Regions from separate parts of the Candidatus Sodalis pierantonii str. SOPE genome, predicted to be linked through region 2. Evidence: riboswitches for the same ligand, from Rfam matches in the RefSeq annotation. Region 2 holds a riboswitch; the other holds the start of a gene.
What was found. Region 2 has a riboswitch for thiamine pyrophosphate ahead of thiM (hydroxyethylthiazole kinase). Riboswitches for the same ligand answer to the same signal wherever they lie in the genome.

Region 1 (7,694 bases), 1.7 Mb from region 2:
GCCTCGGTTGAGCGAAGAAGTGTTCGGCCCCACGTCGCTGGTGGTGGGCTTTGACGATGACGCGCAATTACAGCAGGCGATCCGCGCGCTGGAGGGGCAATTGACCTTGACGCTGCATTTGGACGAGGCCGACCATCCGCTCGCCCAGACGCTGCTGCCAACGCTTGAGCGTCGCGCCGGCCGCCTATTGGTCAATGGTTTTCCCACCGGGGTAGACGTTGGCTATGCCATGGTTCACGGCGGTCCGTTTCCGGCCACCAGCGACGCGCGCTCGGCGTCGTTCAGGCGTATGCCGGCGCCTTGCAGGGCGCGACGCCTGATGCCTTTTGGTATAGGGAAGGTTAAGCGATGCAAAAATCCCACTATTCGAGATATACTCGACATTATCGAAGGCGTTGGCGCAAAGCGGCCCATGCCGTGACCGCCCGCGCACGGGGCGGCGCCGGGGTCGTCGGTGTCAAGGTTAAGGGCGGCGTGAGGCCGTCCGGATTGTCTGGCGGGTCATTGATGGGGTGGGTATGAACAACAGCGCCAATAGTGAAACAACCAATCAGGCGTCAATCAAAAGCCTGACCAAGGTGCTGCAAATATTGGAATGCTTCTCTCAGCGGGATGCGAACCTGACGCAGGCCGAAATCGCCGGACGCACGGGGCTGCCGCGCGCCACCACCCATCGTCTGGTCTCCTCCCTACGCGACATCGGCCTGTTGGAGCAAAACGGTAAACGCGACACCTATAAGCTGGGCATGAAATTATTCCAGTTGGGCAGTCTGGTGCTGCATAATCTCGACCTCGATAGTCACGCGCGGCCATACGCCACCCAGTTGCAGCTGATTACCGATGAAAACACCCATCTATGTATATTTGACGGCGCACAAATGGTCTATGTTGAGCGCCAGGCGATGAACAGCAGCGGCAACACCATGATAACCCGTATCGAAGCGGCGCTGGTGCATTGCACCAGCGTGGGCAAAGCGTTCCTTGCCTGGCAACTCCCCCCCACGCTTATCAATAAAATCATCAGCGACACGCTGATTGAGCGCACGCCGCACACCTTGACCGACGGCGATGCCCTGCTTGCAGAGCTGCGGCTTACCCGCGAGCGGGGCTATTCTTTTGATCTGCAAGAAAATGAGCTGAGCGTTCACTGCGTCGGCGCCCCCGTGCGCGGCACCAATGGCTAGGTTTTCGCCGCGGTCAGCGTATCCGGGCCTGCGGATCGCCTTCCTCTGCCTAGACTGGAGGGGCTGGCCGGCCTGGTAATGGAAACTGCCCATAAAATCTCACTGGAACTCGGCTGGACGCCGGGCAGGCTCCAGAGCGCACCGTCGGCCACTGCGCCGCTCGACGCGCTGTCATCGCATCCTGACTAATACGCCTCTCTTGTTCTCCCTTTTGCCGCGACCGACGGTCCACGGGTAGGCCTCCGCGGCCCGCGCGCGTCGTGGTCCGCGCAGCCGTCCGATGCGCCGGTAAGGATTGAAATAAAAAAACGAATCCCGTATAACTAGCGTATCCGAGGGGTGTCTTGTCTGGACTGAGATGGCTATCGCCGAACCCTTTGAACCTGATCTGGGTCATGCCAGCGAAGGGACGGTCGGTAATAGCTTGTTGCCTATTCACCTTAGCGTACCCGGATCTCCGCACCCTGATTGGAGGTCTCATGCATTTTCCCCCTGTCCGTGACATCGTCCGCCGTTATTCGCTCTGGCTGCCGCTGGCCGCTGTCGCTTTGCGCGCATGCTCGCTCTCCGCCCCCCGGCACGCAATGACATGCCCTGCCTACTCCCCCTGTCCTAAGGTCTCCTGCAAGGGTGCACTTATCGCCCTGCCGGGCCGCGGCTGTCTTTCATAAAGGAATGCTCGCCATGAATCGAACCGCTTTCGAGCACGGTCTGTACGGACGCTTAAAACAAGAAGCAGGCCATCACTGGCAGGCTTATATTCATCACGATTTTGTCCGCCAACTGGCGGCGGGTACGCTGCCGGACGGCGCTTTTCGCTGCTATCTTGTGCAAGACTATCTCTTTCTTATTCATTTCGTCCGGGCTTATGCCCTGTTGGCCTACAAATTGCGCACGCTGCCGGAGATCCGCGCCGCGGTAGTTTCCCTGGAGGCTATCGTGAAAGAATTGCCGATGCATGTGGCCTATTGCGCGCAATGGGGGCTGCGCGAGGAGGAGATGGCAAAAGAGCCCGAAGCCAACGAGACGTTGACCTATACCCGCTATGTGCTGGATATCGGCCAGTCCGGCGATGTCCTTGACTTGCTGGTCGCGTTGATTCCCTGCGTCGCGGGCTATGCCGAAATCGGCCAGCGCCTACGGGATGATCCCGCCACGGTTCTGGCGAGCAATCCCTATGCTGAATGGATCCAGAATTACTCTGACGGCGACTACCTGAGCGGCGCGCGGGCCGCCATCGATCAATTAGAGCGCGTAGGCCAGGCGCGCGGCGCCGAACAGCGTTTTGACGCTCTGTCCGCCATTTTCACCACCGCCACCCGGCTGGAAAGCGCTTTCTGGCAAATGGGGTTGACGCCCCACCCCACGGTAATAGCCGTATGATCGCTGCCGTGACGCCCGCGCCCCCTGCAGCAATCGGGATTGTGGTGCGTGACCTGACGCTGCGCCTGAATAATCGGGTCCTGTTCGACAAACTGAATTTTACCCTCGACGGCGGCCAATGCGCTGCGGTGCTGGGCGCGAGCGGCGTGGGTAAAACCAGCCTGCTGAAGATCATCGCCGGTCTGACGCCGGCGGACGCCGGTACCGTCAGCGGCAGCGATGGCCTGCCCCTTGCCGGTCGGATTGCCTATATGGGGCAAAAGGACCTGCTCTATCCGTGGTTGACGGTGAAACAAAATATTACCCTCGGCGCGCGTTTGCGCAGAGAGAAAGCCGAGAGCGACTGGGCCGACTACTTACTTGCCGAGGTCGGCCTGGACGGCGTCGGCGCGAGCCTGCCCGCCGCGCTTTCCGGCGGTATGCGGCAGCGCGCCGCCCTGGCCCGAACGCTCTACGAACGTCAGCCCGTGGTACTGATGGACGAGCCGTTCTCTGCCCTCGACATCCTGACCCGCGCCAAGATCCAGGCGCTGTCGGCACGGTTGCTTAGCGCGCATACCGTGATGCTTATCACCCACGATCCCCTCGAGGCGTGCCGCCTGAGCCATCGGCTGTGGGTCCTCGCCGGGCAACCCGCGCGGTTTCTCACCGGCCTGGACCTCGCCGGCGAGTCGCCGCGGGCGCCGGATGATCCCGCCGTGCAGCAAAGCCAGGGCGCGCTGTTGCGCCAACTACTGGGGAGCGCGGAATGATAGCGGCGATTAATGCGCCGGGCGCGCGCTGGCGGCAAGGCCTGACGGTGGCCGCCGGTCTGCTGTTGCTATGGTGGCTGATTACCCTGACGGGCATCCCCGCATTCCTCCTGCCCTCGCCGACGGCCGTGGCCACTGCCCTGTGGCGCGGCCGCCTTCTACTGGCGCATCACGGTGCTATCACCGCGCTGGAAATTATGGGCGGCCTACTGATCGGGGTGGTTTTGGGCGGGCTGCTGGCGCTGGGGATGGTTCATTTCCCCCGATTGCAGCGTTGGTTAATGCCAGTGGTGCTCACCAGCCAGGCGATACCGGTTTTCGCGCTGGCGCCGCTGCTGGTGCTGTGGTTCGGCTACGGCATGAGCGCCAAAGTGGCGATGGCGGTGCTTATCATCTTTTTCCCGATCGTGTCGGCCTTTTTCGACGGGCTGCGCCGGGTAGATAACGACTATCTGGATTTGGCGCGCACCCTGCGCGCGTCGTCCTATGCGCAACTGCGCCATGTCAGATTGATGGCCGCGCTGCCGGCATTCGGTTCCGGGTTGCGCATGGCGGCCGCCGTCGCCCCTATCGGCGCCATTATCGGTGAGTGGGTCGGCTCGGCCGAAGGACTGGGGTATGTAATGCTTAACGCCAATGCGCGCATGCAAGCCGATATGTGTTTCGCCGCCCTGCTGATTCTGGTGGTAATGACGCTGTTGTTATGGACGGTAGTGGATGCGCTGATTCGGCGCCTTATTTTCTGGATGCCGGAAAACGGCGCCTGATGCGTTTTTTTAATGGGTAACGACAATGATAAAACAGAGTATTGCCGCTCTTCTCCTCGCCGCCGCCGGCTATGCCGGCGCCGCGGATAAGATTACGCTGGTGCTGGATTGGCATATTAATCCCGATCACGCACCGATTATCGTGGCTCAGCAGATAGGCGCCTTCCGGGCGGCGGATTTGGACGTTACGCTGGTGCCGCCGTCGGATCCGTCACTGCCGCCGCGGCTGGTGGCCGCCAAGCAAGCGGATCTGGCCATTACCTATCAGCCACAGCTGCATTTTTTTGCCGATCAGGGGCTGCCGTTGGTGCGCGTCGGGACGCTTATCGACACCCCGCTTAACACGGTGATGACGCTGGATAAAAACATCCGTACCCTGGCCGATTTGAAAAGCAAAAAAATCGGTTTTTCCGTCAGCGGTCTGGAGGAGGCAACGCTCGATACCATGTTGCGCCATGATCACTTGACCCTGCAAGATACCCAGATGGTCAACGTCAACTTTCAACTGACCAGCGCGCTGATGGCGGGCCAGGTGGATGCGGTTATCGGCGGTTATCGCAATATCGAAGCGTTGGAACTCCAGCAGCAGGGCAAACAACCGGTAGTGTTTGACGTGGAAGACTACGGCGTGCCGGCGTATGACGAATTGATCATCGTTGCCAATAAGGCGGCATTGGCGGAACCCAAGATCAGGCGCTTTTTGGCGGCCCTGAAGCAGGGCACCGACTATTTGCTGGCTCACCCTGATGAAAGCTGGCGGACGTTCGCCCGCGCCTATCCTGATCTGGATACGGCGCTCTACCGGCGCGCCTGGCAGGCAACGCTACCGCTGTTCGCCAAAGATCCGGCGCGGCTGGACATACCGCGCTACCAGGCGTATCAGCAATTCCTCGACGACAATCATCTGATTACCCACCCCCGCCCGGTCTCGACCTATGCCGTGGAGCTGCGTTAAGCGCCGAGCCAGTATAAAGCGCGCCGCCCGCAATAGCCCTATGATGCCTGCGCCATCAGGGTTGCCACCGCGCCGCACACCGCCAGCAGGGTAAAACGTGAAGATAGCCCGCGCTGCCGCCATTCTGCCCCAGCACAATCATCACCAACCCCGCCGCCACGGCCGCACTGACGGCGGGAACGGCCGCCATCAGCCACGCCGTCCCCGCATCGCGCCGTCCGGCAATACCCTGCACCGGCGTTGTCAACATCAGGCCCAGCCCCACGCCAATCAGCGCCAGCGACGACAACAGGACCATCCCCAGCGCGGGAGAATCAACGCTCGCCAACAGCATGCCGGTCCCCGCGACGCTGCACAGGGAGCCGCCGTAGGTCGGTCCCGCCGGCGCGATTCGCCGCCGCCGACTCAACCCGGCGCTGAGCGCCAACGCCAGCAACACCGGCAGGACCCACATCCCCGGCGGCGTTGCTCCCGCCCAAGGCACCATCATCACCCGGCTGTGCAGATAAGACGGCAGAATAAGCAGCGTTGCCCCCGCCCCGGCTGTGGTAAACGCCAGCGCCCAGCAGCGAGCCAGAAAACGCCGCTCCGCCCGCAGCGCGGTCGGTAGCCAGGGCTGCGGATTGTAGCGTTCGTTTAGCCCCAGCAGCAGCAGCGACAGGGCCGCCAGGCCGTTGCCAGCATGCGTGAGCGGGTGGTCCAGACCATAGTATTCCCAGCATCCCATGGCTGCTAACGGGCACGCCACCGCCAGCGCGCCAAGCAGGCGTGATAGTCGGGCGAAACCGCCGCACCGCGCCGGGGGCAGATACCGCGTGCGCCACCAAAATCTGGCGCCCCCGACGGCAATACAGGCAGAGTAGACCGCAGGCCAGACGACCAGAGTGGTCATCACCCCCGCCAGCGCCAGAAGCGCTAAGGGACCCAGCAGGTCCGGCGCCGTGCGCGCGGAGCGGGGAGCCTTCGGGTCCTCGAGCGTTGAGATCATCATCGGATATTCCTCCCTTATCCAGCCGATAAAAGCTAAAAATATTTCATCCTCCATGCATTGCCAAATCAGCTTACCCTGCTTATTCTGCCCTTGACAAAATCAAAGTTTTCACCCGGAGATGAAAATAACTCATCATGCGATCTTATCGTCTCCCGCCGCTCGGCGCGGTCAAAGCCTTAGATGCGGTGGCCCCCAGCGGCAGTTTCAAACAGGCGGCACAACAGATAGGCGTTACTCCAACTGCCATCAGTCACCAGATTCAGCTACTGGAGCAATTCCTCGATACCCCCGGTTTTTATCCCCGGCGCGCGGCAGGTCCAACTGACCGCCGCCGGCCAGCGTTTATTGCAGGCCTCTACCCGGGCCTTCGCCGATCTGTTGAGCGCGGTGGAGGATATCCAGCGGGCGAAATCGCCGCCTACCCTGACGCTGACCACTACTTCCAATTTTCTTACCCACTGGCTGGTGCCGCGCCTGGTCCTCATGAAAGCCTGCTGCCCGGCCCTGGACCTGCGATTGCATACCAGTCTGGACGTCATGAATCTGGCCCACGACGCGGTGGACGTCACCATTCGCTACAGCATGGCGCCAGACGAGGCGCTGGATACCACCCTGCTGTATGAGGACAGTTTCATTGCGGTAGCCAGTCCGGCGCTTGGCCTGACCCCGCAGGAAGGATTACTCACCGCAACCTTGATTCATGCTGAGGACCGGCATATCCCCCAACCCGCGCCGGACTGGCGTCACTGGCGGGCGCTGTACGGGCCGGCGCAGCTCAACGCGCATGCCGGTCTGCGGTTCACCGACGAAACGCACGCCATTCAGGCCGCCATTGCCGGTCAGGGCGTGGCGATTGTCAGCCGCCTGCTGGCCGAAGGATTTTCTGGATAAAGCCATACTCTGCGCGCCGTTTGCCCAGACGTTACCGGGCGGGCGTTATTATTTCGTCACCACGCGCGAGAAATCCCAGCGCCCGGATGTCATGGCGCTAAAACGCTGGCTGACGCACTGTATGGCGTCATCCGGCGCCTAAAGACGGCGAGGCGTGGCGCCTGTGGCCGGCGTCGCATTGGCGGTGGAGGACGCGCATCGCGTTTATGGCCTGGTATGGCGGCTTGTTTGCCCTGTCATGCCGGCAGTGCACCGCCGGCGGGCGGTTAACGCCCGGTAAAAATATGCAAGATAACGTTGCTAAAATCGCAACGTGTGGCCTCTCGGCAACCCCCAGGGGATCTGCTATTCTGCGGTCTTTCCATCGACGGGCGCAGGCGGGCAACCCTAATCACCCTGGCGTCACCGTCAACACCTGCGCCCATCATCGAGGTCAAGACTATTATGTCATCCGCTTACGCTACCGGCGTGGGGCCCGCGCCGACGCCCTCACCGACCAATTACAGCTTGGCCAGCCGCATCGACGTCTTACCCGCCTCACGGGGGCTGTGGCTCTTTATCTCTTTACTTGCGCTTGGCGGTTTTTTTGAGTTGTATGACCTCTTTGAAACCGGTTATATCAGCGCGGGATTAATCGCCGCCAATATCTTCCATACCGGCAGCAATGGCGTATTGGGCTTTTCCGATCAGGCGGCGTTTGCTTCCGCCACCTTCTTGGGTCTGTTTATGGGCAGCAGCCTGCTTGCCCCCTATGCGGACCGTTTCGGCCGC
Region 2 (7,694 bases):
TGAAATCAGAATTAGTGATCGGGTGAAATCGGAATCAGTGATCGGATGTGACCGGAACCAGCAAGTACCGCTCAGGCAGAAGCAAACGCTCAGGCACAGCCGCGTCCCGCATTGCTGATCCGACCGCAGCGCGCCGAGACCAGTTTCATGCTTAACGCTTTCGATGCGCGGCATTTGCAGCTGGAGCATGACCTGCTCACCTACGCCGCCGGCATTCTTGAAGGGGTATCACCACCACTCATGGAAATGATGGACCGGTCCGATACCTTGCCCCACGCGTAAATCATCGGCATGCAGCAACGCCTGCTGCAGCCACGCTTTGGCCGCCCGCAGGGTTTGCGGCCAATCATCATAACGCGGGCGCAGCGCGGCCAGCGCGGCTGACAGCGTGCAGCCGGTGCCGTGGGTGTGGCGTGTGGCGACCCGCGCGCTGTCGAAGCGAAGCTCATACTCCGGGCTGATCAGCCAGTCCGGGCTTGCGCCGCCGGCCAAATGGCCGCCTTTCATCACCACCGCCTGACACCCCAACGTCAGAAGCGCGCGGCCCTGCAGACGCATTTGATGCTCATCCACCGCCGGCGCACAGCCGAGCAGGACCGCCGCCTCGGGAAGATTGGGGGTAATAATTGACGCTAACGGCAACAAAATATCCCGCAGGCTGGTGACCGCATCCTCATCCAACAGCGCATCGCCGCTTTTCGCAACCATGACCGTATCGAGTACCAGCCAGGGAATGGGGTATTTTTGTAGCTTGGCCGCCACCGCGCGGATAACCGATGCTTGTCCGAGCATACCGATTTTGGCGCTATCGATACGCGCGTCGCTCAGCACCGACTCCATCTGGGCCACCACAAACGCCGCATCAATGGGATAGACCGACTGTACGCCGCGCGTGTTTTGCGCCACCAGCGAGGTCACAACCGTAGTGCCATAGGCGCCGAGCGCTGAAAAGGTTTTCAAATCGGCCTGGATGCCGGCCCCGCCGCTGGGATCGGTGCCGGCGATGGACAGCGCATAGTAAATTCGACTCATTGCACATCCTCCGCGCACAGACGATACAACTCATCGAGCATGCCGCTGGAAAAGCTGCCAGGCCCCGCCGCCCAGGCGGCGGTCAGACGGCCGGCGCGAGCCATCAGCCGGCAGGCGCCAGCGACATTGTCCAGCCGCTCGCCCGGCAAGGCCGTGCAGGCGGCCACCACCGCCGACAATGCGCAACCGGTACCGGTCACGCGCGTCATTAACGGATGGCCGTCATCGACCTGCCAGACGCGAATACCGTCAGTAATCACGTCTACCGCGCCGGTTACCGCTACCACCGCGCCGCAATCCTTGGCCAGCGCCCGTGCGGCGGGCAGAGCTTGCAGGGAATCATCGCCGCTGTCAACGCCGCGGCCGGCAGGAACAATGCCGGCCAGCGCTAAAATTTCCGAGGCGTTACCGCGCACCGCCGCCGGTTGCAGGGTCAACAGACGCCGGGCGAAATGACTGCGGTAATCCAGCGCGCCGACGCCGACGGGATCCAGAACCCAAGGCGTATCCGCCGTCCTGGCGGCGGCGATCGCCGCTAGCATGGCCTCGGCGCGCTGCTGGCATAGCGTGCCGATATTAATCAATAAGGCATCTGCGATGGCGCTGAATTGCGCGGCCTCTTCCGGCTCCAGCACCATAGCGGGGGAAGCGCCCAAAGCCAGCAGCATGTTGGCGGTAATGGTTTGCACCACATCATTGGTGAGGCAGTGCACCAGCGGCGCCTGCTGGCGCAGTTGCAGCAGGGTCTGGGCGGCAATTGCGCCCGGTAATTCGGAGGGTTGCATGGTTCTCATTACTCCCACCGGCGATCAAGAAGGCGGTTCCGCGGGTGAATGGGGACCGTGACTTCCCTACGCTGGCATGATCCAGTTCAGGTAATACGGGTATTTCTCAGCCTTAACCTGGCGGTCGAGGCACCCCGAGTCATTGATAAAATAGCATTTTTAGGGATAAACGGCGATGTCTTCCTTCGGGCATGATAGCCCAATGGCCAGGCGGAACACAATCCATTTACGCTCTAGCGTCTGACAAACGCGTCAACCAACGGAACCATCGCGCTTTCGGTCCCGATAACGCGTTTCACTTTTGCCGCGCCGCCGGGGCGCGTGCCCGACAGCGATGCCCCGGGCCAGCACGGCGCGTTATTTTACCTCTTTATTTTCCAGGTTTACCCGACGGGGGGTTATTAGCCCGGATCTTTTAATGACGTCCAAGCGCCGGGAGAACAAAGTACACAAATATTGTGGGAACTAAAGGAATGGAATCGACATCCTCCACAGCAAAATAGGTTATACAGATTAAATAAAAAAAATGGATTAATTAGTAGGGTCTCAATGGTATCGTTGGATTGAGAAGGAAATCTTCTAGACGACTAACTTAACAGTTTCAGTTCCATTGCGCGCGTGATAGCGTGTTTTGCGTTCGCCACACCAAGTTTATTGATATTGCGAATATGAAATTTAACAGTCCCCTCGCTGATAGACAGGATAGTGGAGATTTTATTATAGGTTTTACCCACGCTTGCCCAGAACAACACCTCTTTTTTTCGCGGCGATAGCCGGCAGGGTTCTTGTTCAGTCCCCTCGGTCACCTGTTCCTTACGCGCGTCGAAAAAGCGGATGACTTTTTCATGGGTGGTGATGAGCAACATCTGGAATTTATCTTTTTCACGCTCTATGACATCATAAAAATCAGCACCTTGCTTCATCTGAATTATTGTTAGCGTCGCCAGATTGTTGTCAGGATCATGCAGCGTGAAGGTATAACCATTGTCAAGGGCGTAATCGCTAGACATCTTATAAAAGTTTTGGTCCGGCAGATTGGGATTATTTTGCCAGCTAAAAGGCGTAAACTTACGGCAGGCGATCAGCAGTACCGGGTCAATTTTTTGAAAACCATAATTACGATATTGATTCAGCCAACCCGCCGGGTAATCGGATATCATATAGGCAGGGTGTCCTTCGCCCTTATTCATCATGAAGTAGGCGAAAGTGAAAACATCGGAATCGTTAAATATATGTGAAAGATAAAGTTTAATATTTTTCTTCATCTGGTTGATGAATAGCATATAATCCTTATCGCTTGGGTCACCCATTATCTCTACCTGTTATATTTATTTGAATGAACGGAATAATCACACCGATGATGGAAATCCGGCGGTGCAGCTATTTTACTTTATGATTGTTGGATAGTATAAGAAGCCCACAATGGAAGCAACCACTAACAGAGGTGTTTATAATTATCCGTCACAGTATCGGGCCGAACAAATCAATCCGTTGCGGTTACTTTGATTAGCCTGAACATTAAATAACATGTACCATAATTAACTCTCGCTCATCTTTTGGGTTCCCCGGCCAGCAGGACATGCAATGAACAGGAACAGCGGCGACATTACCGTCAGAAATTATCAGGAAGCGGACCGCCCCTTTTTGCGCACGCTGTTTCTCGCCTCACGCAAAGCGAACTGGCTGTGGCTGGACGACCGCCACTGGAAGTTGGAGGATTTTGACGCGGTAACGCTTGGGGAAAAGATCCTGGTGGCGGAAATCGACCAGGATATCGCCGGCTTTGCTTCGCTCACGGTGCAAGACCGTTTTTTGCATAACCTGTTTATTGCTCCCCAGTGGCAACGGCAAAAGGTGGGGACCGCCCTGCTGGACGCCTGCTATCCTTTATGCCGGGGCACGATGGCGCTGAAGTGCCTCATGCTCAATCAACGCGCGCTGCGCTTCTATCTGCATAACGGCTGGCGCGTCATTACCACCGGTTTGGCGGAGAACGGCGAATACTATCTGATGCATCACCGCCAGCCGCCGGCTTCATCGCGTCGAAACGCCGCATCCACGCGCCCTTGATGGGGGCCAGTGCCGCCATCAAGGGCTTTGGCGATTCGCCGTCTGCGCTATTCCCCGGGCGCCGCCTCAGGCTTTTGTAAGCGTGATGCTCCACTGTGCGGCTCCCACCTGCTGGTAATCGGTAACGAGATGCCCCTGTTCCGCCGCCCATTGGGGCAGACTTTCCGTCGCCTGCGTGCAGTCGAAGTCAATGATCAGCTCGTCGCCGGCCTGTAACGCCGCCATCGCGGACTGCGCTTCGATAAGCGGGAAAGGACAAACCTGGCTGATAACATCAAGTTTCTTAATCATTACGTTTCCTTATTACCTGTATCAGACTGATGCCGCGCGCAATGCCGCCCGGCGCCGCGGGCGTACGAACAGATACCATGACGCCGTCCAGACGCCCAAAATCATAAAGGCCAATCCGACCCAGCCCTGCCAGGTCAGCATGGCGGTCATCACCAGGCCGTTGCCGATGGAACACCCGCCGGCGGTAGTCGCGCCGAATCCCATCAGGATGCCGCCGGTGCAACTGCGCATCAAGGTGGCGGCATCGGCGGCGCGCAGGCGGAATTCACCGCTGCCTTTGGCAGCGATGAACGCGCCAAGGAAAATGCCCAGTACTAAAAACACCCCCCAGTTGATGAATTTGTCATCCCCTATCACCAGATACTGCACAATATTGGCGCTCAGCGCGGTAATGCCCAGGCCGAAGAGGCGTCCGGAGGCGATACTTAACGGCCAGGCCAGCGTCGCGATAAAGCCTATCACTACGGCAGTGGCAAAGGGATGCCAGCGTTTTTCAAACAGCAGATGGGCAAGCCCGGTTTTTTTTGCCGGTAGTGCGGCTATCGCCAGCGTCGGTTTTTTCAATTCCCGGCGCGCTAACCAGACGGTCACCAGCACCAATAGGGCGATGAACAGCCAGGGAGACAAGCCCAAGGTGTCCGCCATCGCATTATGGGCAGTATGGAAGGAGGCAAGGTGCTGATTGAAGCTAGCCAGATGCGGGGAGCGCATTACGGCGCTGGTCAACATATAGGCCGCCAGGGCAATCCAACTGCCGATTAACCCTTCGCCGGCGCGGTACCAGGTACCGGTCGCACAGCCGCCGGCCATGACGATCCCAATACCAAAGACGTACCCGCCAACGATAGTGCCCAACCAGGGAAAAGCGCCGGCATCGTAACTGAACTGCCCCGCGGCGATGAGGATATATACGCCGACGCTTTGAATAGCGATGGCAATCAGTAAGGCGTAAAAGATACGGTTATTTTTGGCCAGGTACATATCGCGAAAACCGCCCGTTAGGCAGAATCGCCCCCGTTGCATAACAAAGCCAAGAAGCGCACCGCAAATGAGCCCGGTGAAAAGTGTTTGTAGCACAATAAATATTCGAAATCAAAGTATTAGGAGATATAATTATTCTCCCCACCTGCACGACCCGCCAATATCCAAATACAATACTATATAAAGAAAAAATATTTCCCCCGCCCGCGGTGACGGCAGACTCACCCGCGCCGCCGCCTGTCATCGCTGGCGCCAGGGAGCCTGCGGCTGGAATTGCTCCTGCATCATACGCATAAATGCGCGCGTTCGCTCCGGCAGCCCTGCGCCCTGGTGGGTAAGCGCCACGACATTGGCGTCGGGCAATCGCCAGTCAGGCAACAGCGGCAGCAGTTTTCCCTCCGCCAGGACATCCGCCACATCCCATTCCGAACACATGATGACGCCCAGCCCCTCCACCGCCCATTGCCGGATCACTTCGCCGTCGTTACTGATTAATATCGGTTGCATACGGATGTTGACCGTAGTGCACCGCGATCGTAGCTGCCACAGCGTCACGTCTTCGTTGTTTTCATGCAGCGCTATGGTCGGTAGCGTCGCCAGATCCTGCGGATGTGCCGGCAGGCCATAGCGTTCAATAAACGCCGGCGAGGCGCAGAGGAGGCGTCGATTGGGGGCGATGTAATGGCTAATCAGGTTCGATGAACGCAACTCGCCAATATGGATAACCAAATCGCTACGGTCGCTGCTGGCGACCAAGGGCTGGTCGGAGAGCGTCATTCTGATATCCACGTCGGGATAGCGCTGGCGAAAGGCGGCGACCACCGATGCGACATAGCGCCGGCCGAAGCCGAAAGGGGCATTGATGGCGAGGCGGCCGACCATTCCGTGACGCCTGGCATGCAGCGTCTCCATCAGGCCGGCGATCTCATCGATAATGCCCACGCCGCGCTGGCACAACAGCTCGCCCTCGTCGGTAAACTGCAACTGACGCGCACTGCGGTCCACCAGTTGGATACCCAACTTTCGTTCAAGCTGCTGTAGCCGCTGGGTCACCGCGGAGGCGGTGAGGCCGAGTTTATGCGCCGTCGCCAGCAGGCTGGCGCTTTCCCGGATCACCAGCAGAAACTGTATATCGGTGGAGTTCAGCATAACTGAATCATAGAATTAGCATAATTAAATATCAATGATCTCCAGATTGATTAGTACAAAAAAATCGTCTTACCGTCTCCGTCAAGGATTTCTTCATGCATCTCCACCAGCTCGACACTCCGTGCGCAATAGTGGATCGCGCGCGGCTACAAGAAAACATACAGCGCATGCAGCAGCGCATGAACCAGCTGGGGGTGAAATTCCGGCCTCATGTCAAAACGTCCAAATGTTTTGAGGTCGTCAACCTGCAACTGGCGGCGGGCGCCCACGGCATTACCGTATCGACATTATTAAAAGAAGCCGAGGTCTTTTTCGCCGCCGGGATCCGCGACATTCTGTACGCTGTGTGTATTTCCGCCCGCCAGCACCCGCGGGAGCTGGCGCTGCGCCGTCAGGGCTGCGATCTGAAGATTATCGTCGATAATGCCGAGTCGGCGCGCCAGGTCGGCGAATTCGGCCGCGCCCATGATGAACATTTCGAGGTCTGGATTGAAGTCGATACCGATGGTCATCGCGCCGGTATTGATCCCGCGGAAGGTGAGTTGCTGACGGTGGCGGCGCAGTTACAGGAAAACGGCGCCACCGTGGGCGGCGTGTTAACCTATGCCGGCTCCAGCTATGAACTGCATTCGCCGGAAAAACTTGCCGCTCTGGCGGAACAGGAGCGGGCCGGCGCGGTGCTTGCCGCCACCCGGTTGCGTCATGCCGGCATTCCCTGTGAGCAGGTCAGCGTGGGATCTACGCCCACGGCTTTCGCTGCGCAGCAGCTGGCGGGGGTAACTGAGGTGCGCGCCGGGGTCTACGCCTTTTTCGACTTGGTGATGCACAACGTCGGCGTTTGCCAACTGGACGATATCGCTTTAAGCGTGTTGACCACGGTCATCGGTCACCAGCAGGAGAAAGGCTGGGTTATGGTGGACGCCGGCTGGATGGCCCTGAGCCGGGACCGCGGCACCGCCAGCCAACAGCGGGATTACGGTTACGGACAGCCCTGCCGGCTGGACGGCACCCCCTTCGACGGCTTTACCGTTATCGGCGCCAATCAAGAGCACGGCATTATTGCCGCCCAACCGTCCCAACCTGCGGCCGATATCACCACCTTGTTCCCCTCTGGGGTCACAGTTGCGCATTTTACCCAACCACGCCTGCGCCACCGGCGCGCAGCATGCGGTAATGCATGCCTGCGATACGCAGGGCAATACCGCGCCCTGGTCACGGTTTCAGGGCTGGTAACGCGCCCGCGGCAAGCGGGCGACCACAGCCGGCGCGGTAGAAGCACTTAGCGCGGCGCGAGTCCTGCGCGCTACAAGGGCGCCTGGGACAGCGCAAGCACTGCGCGCCGCGAAGGTATCGAGTACAGACCCAGTAATACGCCCAGTCCGCGCG

Region 1: another riboswitch for thiamine pyrophosphate. It lies ahead of SOPEG_RS08305 (TenA family protein); the one in region 2 lies ahead of thiM (hydroxyethylthiazole kinase).

Annotation. Positions count from the first base shown of each region.
Region 1 covers NZ_CP006568.1:1,626,658-1,634,351, forward strand. The annotation lists gene SOPEG_RS08295 (aldehyde dehydrogenase (NADP(+))) at 1-421, shown strand, start outside; gene SOPEG_RS08300 (IclR family transcriptional regulator) at 519-1,184, shown strand; TPP riboswitch at 1,510-1,611, shown strand; gene SOPEG_RS08305 (TenA family protein) at 1,869-2,567, shown strand; gene SOPEG_RS08310 (ABC transporter ATP-binding protein) at 2,564-3,319, shown strand; gene SOPEG_RS08315 (ABC transporter permease) at 3,316-4,086, shown strand; gene SOPEG_RS08320 (ABC transporter substrate-binding protein) at 4,112-5,041, shown strand; gene SOPEG_RS08325 (hypothetical protein) at 5,097-6,086, opposite strand; partial or broken gene SOPEG_RS08330 (LysR substrate-binding domain-containing protein) at 6,167-7,065, shown strand; partial or broken gene SOPEG_RS08335 (MFS transporter) at 7,368-7,694, shown strand, end outside.
Region 2 covers NZ_CP006568.1:3,285,054-3,292,747, forward strand. The annotation lists gene thiD (bifunctional hydroxymethylpyrimidine kinase/phosphomethylpyrimidine kinase) at 229-1,032, opposite strand; gene thiM (hydroxyethylthiazole kinase) at 1,029-1,817, opposite strand; TPP riboswitch at 1,864-1,964, opposite strand; gene SOPEG_RS16540 (helix-turn-helix transcriptional regulator) at 2,405-3,127, opposite strand; gene SOPEG_RS16545 (GNAT family N-acetyltransferase) at 3,402-3,887, shown strand; gene tsuB (thiosulfate utilization sulfurtransferase TsuB/YeeD) at 3,954-4,178, opposite strand; gene tsuA (thiosulfate utilization transporter TsuA/YeeE) at 4,200-5,255, opposite strand; gene SOPEG_RS16560 (LysR family transcriptional regulator) at 5,400-6,308, opposite strand; gene SOPEG_RS16565 (alanine racemase) at 6,440-7,591, shown strand.